One region of the Nesterenkonia halobia genome, then DNA from elsewhere that is predicted to be linked to it. Evidence: riboswitches for the same ligand, from Rfam matches in the RefSeq annotation. Region 1 holds a riboswitch; each other region holds the start of a gene.
The links. A riboswitch is a leader RNA that binds a small molecule or an ion and turns the genes downstream of it on or off. The one in region 1 is predicted to bind S-adenosylmethionine.
Positions count from the first base shown of each region.

Region 2: linked by a shared signal. The riboswitch ahead of ABD652_RS12375 (LLM class flavin-dependent oxidoreductase) and the one ahead of ABD652_RS01095 (nitrite/sulfite reductase) in region 1 are both predicted to bind S-adenosylmethionine.
Region 3: linked by a shared signal. The riboswitch ahead of ABD652_RS12330 (ABC transporter ATP-binding protein) and the one ahead of ABD652_RS01095 (nitrite/sulfite reductase) in region 1 are both predicted to bind S-adenosylmethionine.

Region 1 covers NZ_BAAAYG010000002.1:62,209-65,473, reverse strand. Annotated here, with positions in the region: gene ABD652_RS01100 (phosphoadenylyl-sulfate reductase) at 1-106, opposite strand, end outside; gene ABD652_RS01095 (nitrite/sulfite reductase) at 103-1,830, opposite strand; SAM riboswitch class I at 1,836-1,946, opposite strand; gene ABD652_RS01090 (ABC transporter substrate-binding protein) at 2,034-2,984, opposite strand; gene ABD652_RS01085 (ABC transporter permease) at 3,007-3,265, opposite strand, start outside.
Region 2 covers NZ_BAAAYG010000012.1:35,461-38,725, forward strand. Annotated here, with positions in the region: gene ABD652_RS12370 (homocysteine S-methyltransferase family protein) at 1-99, opposite strand, end outside; gene ABD652_RS12375 (LLM class flavin-dependent oxidoreductase) at 111-1,538, opposite strand; SAM riboswitch class I at 1,632-1,718, opposite strand; SAM riboswitch class I at 1,883-1,969, shown strand; gene ABD652_RS12380 (flavin reductase family protein) at 1,980-2,564, shown strand; gene acs (acetate--CoA ligase) at 2,561-3,265, shown strand, end outside.
Region 3 covers NZ_BAAAYG010000012.1:23,626-26,890, reverse strand. Annotated here, with positions in the region: gene ABD652_RS12335 (aliphatic sulfonate ABC transporter substrate-binding protein) at 1-531, opposite strand, end outside; gene ABD652_RS12330 (ABC transporter ATP-binding protein) at 650-1,537, opposite strand; SAM riboswitch class I at 1,550-1,645, opposite strand; SAM riboswitch class I at 1,840-1,936, shown strand; gene ABD652_RS12325 (methionine ABC transporter ATP-binding protein) at 1,943-2,818, shown strand; gene ABD652_RS12320 (methionine ABC transporter permease) at 2,818-3,265, shown strand, end outside.

The sequences.
Region 1 (3,265 bases):
CCTCCCAGCCCAGGGTCTCGGCCCCCTCGGCGGCCAGCGCACGGAGTCGGTCGACGTCGACGGGCGCCTCGGCGACGGCGCAGGCGCGGTCGGTCGCGGCGCTCATGCGGCGGTCACCTCCTCCTTCTGCAGGCGCTCCTCGTCGGCGCGGTGGGCCCACTGGCCGAAGGTCTCGCCGGCGGTCCGCTCCGCCAGGAAGCGGCGGACCAGCGTCTCGACATAGTCGACGAGCTCCTCCGTGGTGACCTTGAGCCCGCGCACCGTCCGGCCCAGTCCCGGGTCGTCACGCTGCTCGGAGGTCAGCCCGCCGCCCAGATGGACCTGATAGCCGGGCGACTTGCCGCCGTCGCCGTCGGGCAGCAGCTGGCCCTTCAGGCCGATGTCGGCGGTCTGGATGCGGGCGCAGGAGTTCGGGCAGCCGTTGATGTGCAGCGTCAGCCGCTGCGGCATCTGCTCGGCGACGTCGGCCAGCCGCTCCTCGAGCTCGCCGACGGCGGTGGCCGCGTTGGCCTTGGTCTCGACGATGGCCAGCTTGCAGAACTCGATGCCGGTGCAGGCGATGGTCGAACGGCGGAACACCGACGGCGCCGGGTCCAGGCCCAGCTCACGGAGTCCGGCCTGCACCGCCGCGACGTGCTCGTCGGCGACGTCGAGGATCACCAGGTGCTGGAACGGCGTGGTGCGCAGCCGGGCCGAGCCGTGGACCTCGAGCAGGTCGGCCAGCTGCACCAGCAGCGTGCCGGAGACCCGTCCGACGGTCGGCGCGGCGCCGATGTAGTTCAGCCCGTCCTTCTGCCGGTGCACGCCGATGTGGTCGCCGGGGACGTTCGGCGTCGGCGGAGCCGGACCGTCGGACAGCGCATAGCCGAGGTACTCCTCCTCGAGCACGCGCCGGAACTCCTCCGGGCCCCAGTCGGCCATCAGATACTTCAGCCGGGCCTTGTTGCGCAGCCGGCGGTAGCCGTAGTCGCGGAAGATCCGCGTGACCCCGTGCCAGACCTCGGCGGCCTGCTCCTCGGTCACGAAGGCGCCGAGCCGCTCGGCCAGCCGGGCGCTGGTGGACAGCCCGCCGCCGACCCACAGGTCGTAGCCGGGACCGTGCTCGGGGTGGTCGATGCCGACCAGCGAGCAGTCGTTGATCTCGTGGACCACGTCCTGGCTGGGGTGGCCGGTGATCGCGGTCTTGTACTTGCGCGGCAGGTTCGCCAGCTCCGGATCCCCGATGTAGCGGTCGGAGATCTCGCGGATGACCGGCGTGGGGTCGATGACCTCGTCGGCCGAGATCCCGGCCACCGGCGAACCGAGGATCACCCGCGGGGTGTCGCCGCAGGCCTCGGTGGTGTGCAGGCCGACTGCCTCCAGCCGGCGCCAGATCTCCGGGACGTCCTCGACGGCGACCCAGTGCAGCTGCACGTTCTGCCGATCGGTGACGTCGGCGGTGTCGCGGGCGAAGTCCCGGGAGACCTCGCCGACGACGCGCAGCTGCTCGGTGCTCAGCCCGCCGCCGTCGATGCGCACGCGCAGCATGAAGTACTCGTCGTCGACCTCCTCGGGCGGCAGCGAGTTGTGCGCGCCGGCCTCCACGCCGGGACGCCGCTGGGTGTACAGCCCCCACCAGCGGAAGCGGCCGCGCAGGTCGTCGTTCGAGATCGAGGAGAAGCCCTGCTTGGAGTAGACCTCCTCGATGCGGCGACGCACGTTGAGGCCGTTGTCCTCCTGCTTGAACTCCTCGTTGTGGTTCAGCGGGTCGGTGCCGTCGACCTTCCACTGCCCGTTGGGGCGCTTGGTCGGGCGGGGCGCTGCGGGTTTCGCGGGCACGTCAGTGCTCAATGGATCCTCCATCGGTCCTGGCGTTAGCACCCGGCACGAAGCCCTGCTCGGCAGGGACGTCATCCGGGTTGCTGCGGCATCGTCGAGCCAGATCTCTCAGCCGCTCTGGATGGGTCATTCTGTTGTTCAGGGCCCCACGCTACTGCAGGTCCCCGGAGGAAGAGAAGACGACATGTCACATATCGTCATGAATGTTCATGTGTTCAGTCGAGGTCCTTCTCGGCGAGCCAGTCGGCGGCGATGTCCTCGGCCGCGGCCTGCTCGTCGATGCTGCGCCCGTTCAGCGCCAGCAGCTCCTCGCTGGTGAGCTCGGCGGTGACGTCCTCGACGGCCGCGCGCGCCTGCTCGCCGACGGCCTCGGAGGCCAGCGGGACCACCGGCTGCGGCGGGACCAGCTCCTCGGGATCGTCGAGCACGACCAGGTCGTTCTCCTCGATCGTGGGGTCGGCGCTGTAGATGTCGGCGACGTCGGCGTCGCCGTCGGTCAGCGCGCGCACCGTCAGCGGCCCGCCGGAGTCCTCCACCGGCACCACCTCGGCGTCGACCCCGTAGACCTCCTCCAGCCCCTCGGGCCCGTAGGGCCGGGTGGCGAACTCGGAGTTGGCCGCGATGCGCACCCCGCCGTCGACGTCGGCGAGGTCGCCGACGCTGGACAGGTCGTGCTCCTCGGCGAACTCGGCAGTGACCACGTAGGAGTCCTGATCGGTGGCCTCGGCGGCGGACAGCGTCTCGACGCCCTCGGGCAGGGCCTCCTCCAGCCCGGCGAGGATCTCCTCGCGCGTGGCGGCCTCGGCCTCCGAGTCCAGGTATTGCAGCAAGTTGCCCGCGTACTCCGGGAAGAGGTCGATGGCGCCGGACTCGACCTCGGGCATGTAGACCTCGCGCTGTCCGATCTCGAACTCGCGCTCGACCTCGTGGCCCTCGGCCTCGAGCCGCTGGGCGAAGAGCTCGGCGATGATCGTGTTCGAGTAGTACTGCTGCGAGCCGACGACGAGGGCCGAGCCGTCGCCCGCTCCCCCGCCGCCGTCGTCGCCCTCGGCCAGCGGATCCGAGGAGGAGCAGGCGGTCAGGCCCAGCAGCGCGGCGGTCGCCAGCGAGGTGATGCTCGCCGTCCTGCCGCGGAGACGGGTGCTGCGAGGCGAGGCATGGTTCATAGTCGTTCCCCTTCCTGGTGGATCAGGCGATGCCGGGCCGGCGGGCGAGCAGGCGCTGCCCGAGGGCGAACAGCGCGTCGAGCACGACGGCCAGCAGGATCACCACGATCGACGCTCCCAGCATCATGGCATAGTCGTGGTTGCGCAGGCCCAGGAACAGCGGCCGGCCGAGGCCCCCGGCGCCGACGTAGGCGGCCAGCGTCGCCGTGGCCACGACCTGCAGCGTCGCCAGCCGCACGCCGCCGAGGATCAGCCGCAGGCCCAGCGGCACCTCCACGCCG
Region 2 (3,265 bases), on a different contig from region 1:
GGAGAGGTACCCGCGGCGCTCGAGCTCGAAGAGGAAGCCTTCGGCGCAGATCACCGGCCCGGCGTCGAGGCGCCGGGTGAACTCCTGGGATGTGGTCATGTCCGGCCCTCTCAGCTGGTCTGCGTCTGCCGGCGCAGCTGGAACTGGGCGCCGTGGTGGTCGTCGGGCAGGTGGTCGCCGTCGCCGAAGAGCTTATGGCGCATGGTGCCGGAGGTGTACTCGGTCTTGTAGCGGCCGAGCTTCTGCAGCTCGGGGACCACGTGCTCGACGATGTCCTCGAAGGTCCCCGGCGTGATGTGGTACGCCAGGTTGAACCCGTCGACGTCGGTCTCCTCCTGCCACTCGACGAGCTGCCGGGCCGCGGACTCGCCGCCGCCGACGATCACCGGGCCGAAGCCGCCGACGCCGACCCATTCGGCCAGCTGCCGCACAGTCCACGGCTCGCCCTCGCGGCCGGAGGCCTTCTGGAAGGTCTCGACGGTGGACTGGATGGCGTTGGACTCGACGTCGCCGATCGGCTGGTCGAGGTCGAACTGGCTGAGGTCCAGCCCCATCCAGCCCGACATCAGCACCAGCCCGCCGATCGGGTCGATGTACTGGACCAGGTCGTCGTACTTCGCCTGTGCGGCGGCGTCGTCGGCGCCGGTGACCACCGTCTGCATGGCGAAGATGCGCACCGAGTAGGGGTCGCGGCCGGCGTCGACGGCGGCCTGGCGGATCCGCTGCACCGACTGCTTGGCCAGCTCCTTCGTCGGCGGATTGATGAACACCGCCTCGGCGTGCTTGCCGGCGAAGGCCCGCCCGCGGGTGGAGGCGCCGGCCTGGTAGATCACCGGCGTGCGCTGCGGCGACGGCTCGACCACCGAGATGCCCGGGGTCTTGAAGTGCTCGCCCTGGTGCTCGATGCGGTGGACCTTGGAGGTGTCGGTGAAGACGCCGGAGGCCTTGTCGGCGACGACGGCGTCGTCCTCCCAGGAGCCTTCGAGCAGCTTGTAGACCACGTCCATGTACTCGTCGGCGTGGTCGTAGCGGGCGTCGTGCTCCAGCTGGTCCTCCTGGCCCATGTTCTGCGCGGCCGAGGGAAGGTAGCCGGTGACGACGTTCCAGCCCACGCGGCCGCCGGTGAGGTGGTCCAGGCTGCCCAGACGGCGGGCGAAGGGGTACGGGTGCTCGTAGGCGGTGCCGGCGGTCAGCCCGAAGCCGAGGTGCTCGGTCACCGCGGCCATCGCCGAGACCAGCAGGAACGGGTCGTTGACCGGCACCTGCGCGCCGGAGGACAGCGCGGCGTCGGGGTTCGAGGCGTAGACGTCGTAGGGGCCGAGGACGTCGGCGATGAACAGGCCGTCGAACAGCCCCTTCTCCAGGGTCTTCGCAACGTCGGTCCAGTACTTCAGCGTATTGTACTCCCGGGCCCGGTCCTCCGGGTGGCGCCACAGTCCCGGGGACTGGTGGACCACGCAGTTCATGTCGAAGGCGTTGAACAGGATCTCGCGCTGTCCGGCGGGGGTGGTCGGCGGCTGGGACGGGGTATGCGTCATGCGGTGCTCCTCGTGTGGCTCGCCGATGCAGGCGCCCCTCGCGCGGCGAACCGGCGGAGCGAGCCGCCGATCGGGGGTGCGCGAGGGAGGAGACCTCCATCGGTCCTGGCTTTAGCACCCGGCGGATCCGGGTTGCTGCGGCGTCGACGAGCCAGGTCTCTCGGCCGCTCTGGATGGTACGGACCGCACTGTACACGTCCTTCCGACGTTCCTCGGAGTCGCGGTCCACATTCCGGACACCTTCGGCGACGCCCGCCGGGGCGCATGACGCCGGATGACATCACGTCTCACATGATGAGCCCCACGTTGGACCCGGGCATCGGCACCCCGTACCGTGAACCGTGTATCCATCCCGAGCGGCTGAGAGATCTGGCTCGTCGACGCCGCAGCAACCCGTTTGAGTCGGGTGCTACCGCCAGGACCGATGGGAGTGAATCGCCGATGCCAGCATCCGCACCCGCCCTCGCCGCCGAGGCCCCCGCCACGTCCGTCGACGTCGGGACGCCGACGCCTCTGGATCCGCTGCGGCTGCGCCGCGCCTTCGCCGAGTTCCCGCAGGGCGTGGTCACCGTCGCCGCCGAGGTCGACGGGACCCCGGAGGCGCTGATCGCCTCCACCTTCACCGTCGGAGTCTCGCTGGATCCGCCGCTGGTCACCTTCGCCGTGCAGCACACCTCCTCGACGTGGCCGCGGCTGCGCGACGGCGCCGGCCGGCTGGGCATCTCGGTGCTCGGCCGCGGCCAGCACGGGCTGTGCCGGCAGATCGCCTCGAAGGACCGCGCCTCCCGCTTCGACGGCGTCGCCCGAAGCACCGGCGACGACGGCGCGATCACCCTGGACGGCTCGCCGCTGACGCTGACCACCCGCATCCACGACCAGGTCACCGCCGGCGACCACGACATCGTCGTCCTGGAGGTCCTCGACGTCTCGGTGGACGAGCAGGAGGCGGTCCGGCCGCTGGTCTTCCACCGCAGCGAGTTCGCCCAGGTGCACGCCCCGGAGCCGGTGCCGGACGGTGACCGGTGACCCGGGCCGCCGAGACGTTCGCCGAGACGTTCGCCGAGACCGCCGTCGCGCCCGCCGAGCCGCTGGCCGCCGACGTCCACGCCTGGGCCGACCCGCAGACCGAGGACGAGCGCCTGGAGTTCTGGGCGACGGCGGCCGCCCTGCTGGACTGGCAGACGCCCTGGGAGACCACCCACTCGTGGACCCCGCCGGACCCGCAGGCGCAGCGCGGCCCGGACATCCGCTGGTACTCCGGCGGCACGCTCAACGCCGCGGTGAACTGCGTCGACCGCCATGTGGCCGCCGGCCGCGGCGACGTCGTCGCCCTGCACTTCGAGGGCGAGCCCGGCGACCGGCGCGACGTCACCTACGCGGAGCTGCAGGACCAGGTGAACCGCGCGGCGAACGCGCTGACCGCCCTGGGCGTCGGCGCCGGCGACCGGGTGGTGATCTACCTGCCGGTGCTGGTCGAGACCGTGGTCATCACCCTGGCCTGCGCGCGGATCGGGGCGGTGCACTCGCTGGTCTTCGGCGGCTTCTCCGCCGAGGCGCTGCGCTTCCGCGTCGAGGACACCGCCGCGAAGCTGCTGGTCACCACCGACGGGCAGTTCCGCCGCGGACAGGCGGTGCCGGTGAAGGAGAACGCCGACGCCGCCGTCGCCGGGGAGAACGCGATCGAGCACGTGCTGGTCGTCGAGCGCACCGGCTCGGAGGTGGCCTGG
Region 3 (3,265 bases), on a different contig from region 1:
GTCGTCGACGCTCATCCCGGCCTGCTGCAGCGCCTGGACCAGGAAGAAGTACGGGTCGGTGCCCAGCGTGGCGGCCACGCTGGCGCCCTCGAGGTCCTCCATCGACTCGATGTCCGAGTCCGGACCGGCGACCAGCGCCGACCACTCAGGCTGGTTCTCGATGAGGATCGTCTTCTGCGCGGCGCCGTTGGCGCGGGCGAGCAGCGCCGCCGAACCGGCGGTGGAGCCGACCTGGATCGCCTCGGCGCGCAGCTTCTCGTTGGCGTCGTTGGAGCCGTGGGACTGGACCCACTCGACCTCGGTGCCGGCGTCGGAGAGCTCCTCCTCCAGCCAGCCGTGCTCCTTGATGACCAGACTCAGCGGGTTGTAGGTCGCGAAGTCGAGGGTGAGCGTGCCCAGCTCGCCGTCCTCGGAGTCGGACGGCCCCTCGCCCTGCACGCAGCCGGCGGCCAGGACGGTCACCGCCGCGCCGGCGGCGACGACACGGGCGAGCCGGGTGGTGCGGAGGGCGGCGTGGTGCGAACGATTCATCGTGGGGAACGGCCTTTCGTGCAGTCGTGTCATCAAGGGGCAGGCGGTGCCGCGCGGGGGAGGGGGAGCGTCAGTGCTCGTGGCTGTCCACGACGTGGCCCGCGACGAGCTTCGCTCGTCACGGGTCCCTGACGTCGTGGGTCCAGACGCCGAGGCCGGCGAGCAGCTCGCCGCGCAGCGTGGCCAGCTCGGCCGAGGCGCGGTCGCGCGGGCGCTCGCCCGGGACCTCGAGCAGCCGGGAGACTGTCGCGCCCTCGGGGGCGCCGTCGGAGTCCTCGGCCGGGTCGGCGCCGAGCAGCAGGATCCGGTCGGCCAGCTGCAGGGCCTCGTCGACGTCGTGGGTCACCAGCAGCACGGTGGTGCCGGTCTGCGCGTGGACGTCGAGCAGCAGGTCCTGCATCTTCAGCCGGGTCAGCGCGTCGAGCGCGCCGAAGGGCTCGTCGAGCAGCAGCACCCCGGGCCGACGCGCCAGCGCCCGGGCCAGCGAGGCGCGCTGGGCCATGCCGCCGGAGATCTCGCGCGGACGCAGCTCCGCCCGCTCGGCCAGCCCGACCAGCCGCAGCAGCTCGTCGACGCGCTCGCGGCCCTCGGCCCGGGACACGCCGCGCGGCAGTCCCAGGGCGACGTTGCGGCGGATCGAGCGCCAGGGCAGCAGCCGCGGCTCCTGGAACCCGACGGCGGTGCGCTCGTCGAAGGGCTTCACCGGGTCGCCGTCGATCAGCACCTGGCCGTCGTGGCCGGCGTCGAGACCGCCGACGGCGCGCAGCAGCGTGGACTTGCCGCAGCCGGAGGCGCCGAGGACCGCGACGACCTCGCCGGGACGCAGGGCGACGTCCACGTCGCGCAGCACAGTGCGCTCGCCGAAGCGCCGGCCGACGGCCTGCAGATCCACCGGCAGCGAGCGGCGGGCGGACTCGGCCGTCGTGCCCGGACGGGCGGCGGGCGACTCGGCCTCGGCGGGACGCTCGGCGCGGGGCGTCGCGAGGGCAGGTGCGGACGTCGTCATGGAGGATTCACGCTCCCATCGGTCCTGGCGGTAGCACCCGGCGTGACAGAAGCACCCGGGTTGCTGCGGCGTCGTCGAGCCAGATCTCTCGGCCGCTCGGGATGGATACGCGATTCACCGTACGAGGCCCGACGCGCCGGGACCAAAGCGCGCCCACGATGTGAGACATCCGGCGACATCTTCTGCCGCCGCAGACGCTCCCGGTCGCCCCCGCCGGGGGAGGCTCATCTGACGAACTGTGACATGAACACTCTGCACAGATTTGACGAGTGTTCATCACCGGCCCGTACAGTTGAGCCCAGCCACCATCCAGAGCGACTGAGAGATCTGGCTCGACGACGTCGCAGCAACCCGGGAAGGCCACGCCGCGCCGGGTGCTACCGCCAGGACCGATGGAGAATGCCCATGATTTCACTGCGCCATGTGTCCACGACCTTCCCCGCCGCACGGGGTGAGGATCCGATCCGCGCCGTCGACGCCGTCAGCCTGGAGATCCCGCAGGGGAGCATCCAAGGCATCATCGGCTTCTCCGGCGCGGGGAAGTCGACGCTGCTGCGGAACATCAACCTGCTCGAGCGCCCCACCGCCGGCGCGGTGCACGTCGCCGGCACGGAGCTCACCGCCCTCGACGGCGAAGCGCTGCGCCGTGCGCGCCACCACATCGGGATGATCTTCCAGGGCTTCAACCTGGTGAACAATCTGACTGTCGCGCAGAACGTGGAGCTGTCGCTGAAGTTCGCCGAAGTCTCCGAGAAGGCCGAGCGCCGCCGGCGCGTGGCCGAGGCGCTGGCCATCGTCGACCTCGCCGACCGTGCTGAGACCTACCCGGCCCAGCTCTCCGGCGGACAGAAGCAGCGCGTGGCGATCGCCCGGGCGCTGGCCACGCGGCCGCAGGTGCTGCTCTGCGACGAGCCGACCTCGGCCCTGGACCCGGCGACGACGGCGACGGTGCTGCAGTACCTCGCCGACGTGAACCGGGACCTGGGGATCACCGTGGTCATCGTGACCCACGAGATGGAGGTCATCAAGGCCCTGGCCGATCATGTGGCCGTCATGGAGGACGGCCGCGTCGTCGAGCGGTTCCCGGCCGCCGAGCTGGACCGTGAGGACTTCGCCCCGCGCACCGCCATCGGCGAGTATCTCGCCGGCGGCGGCATCCGCGTCGACCGCGGCGGGCGCGCGGCGGCCGACGTCGCCGCGCCGGAGCAGACGGATCGCGCGGAGCAGACGGAACAGGCCGCCGCGCACGACTCGCACCAGCTGTCGGAGGTGGTCGGCTGATGCAGCGCATCCTCGAACTGCAGCCCGAGCTGGTCCAGGCCCTGCTGGAGACCTTCGTGATGATCGGGGTCGCCATCCCGCTGGCGGTGCTGCTCGGCACGCCGCTGGGCGTGTGGCTATTCGTCCACGCCCCGGGCGGGATCGCGCCGTCGCCGCGCAGCCATGCCGTGGTCAGCGGGCTGGTCAACGCCGTGCGCTCCTTCCCGTTCCTGATCCTGCTCATCGCGATCATCCCGTTCACCCGGCTGATCGTCGGCACCACGGTCGGCACCGCCGCGGCCATCGTGCCGCTGACGGTCAACGCGATCCCGTACTTCGCCCGGCTGGTCGAGCAGAACATCAGTCAGCTCGGCACCGGCGCCGTGGAGGCCTCCCGGGCGATGGGGGCGACGCGCCGGCAGATCATCCGCAACGTGCTGCTGGTCGACGCCCGGCCCGGCCTCATCG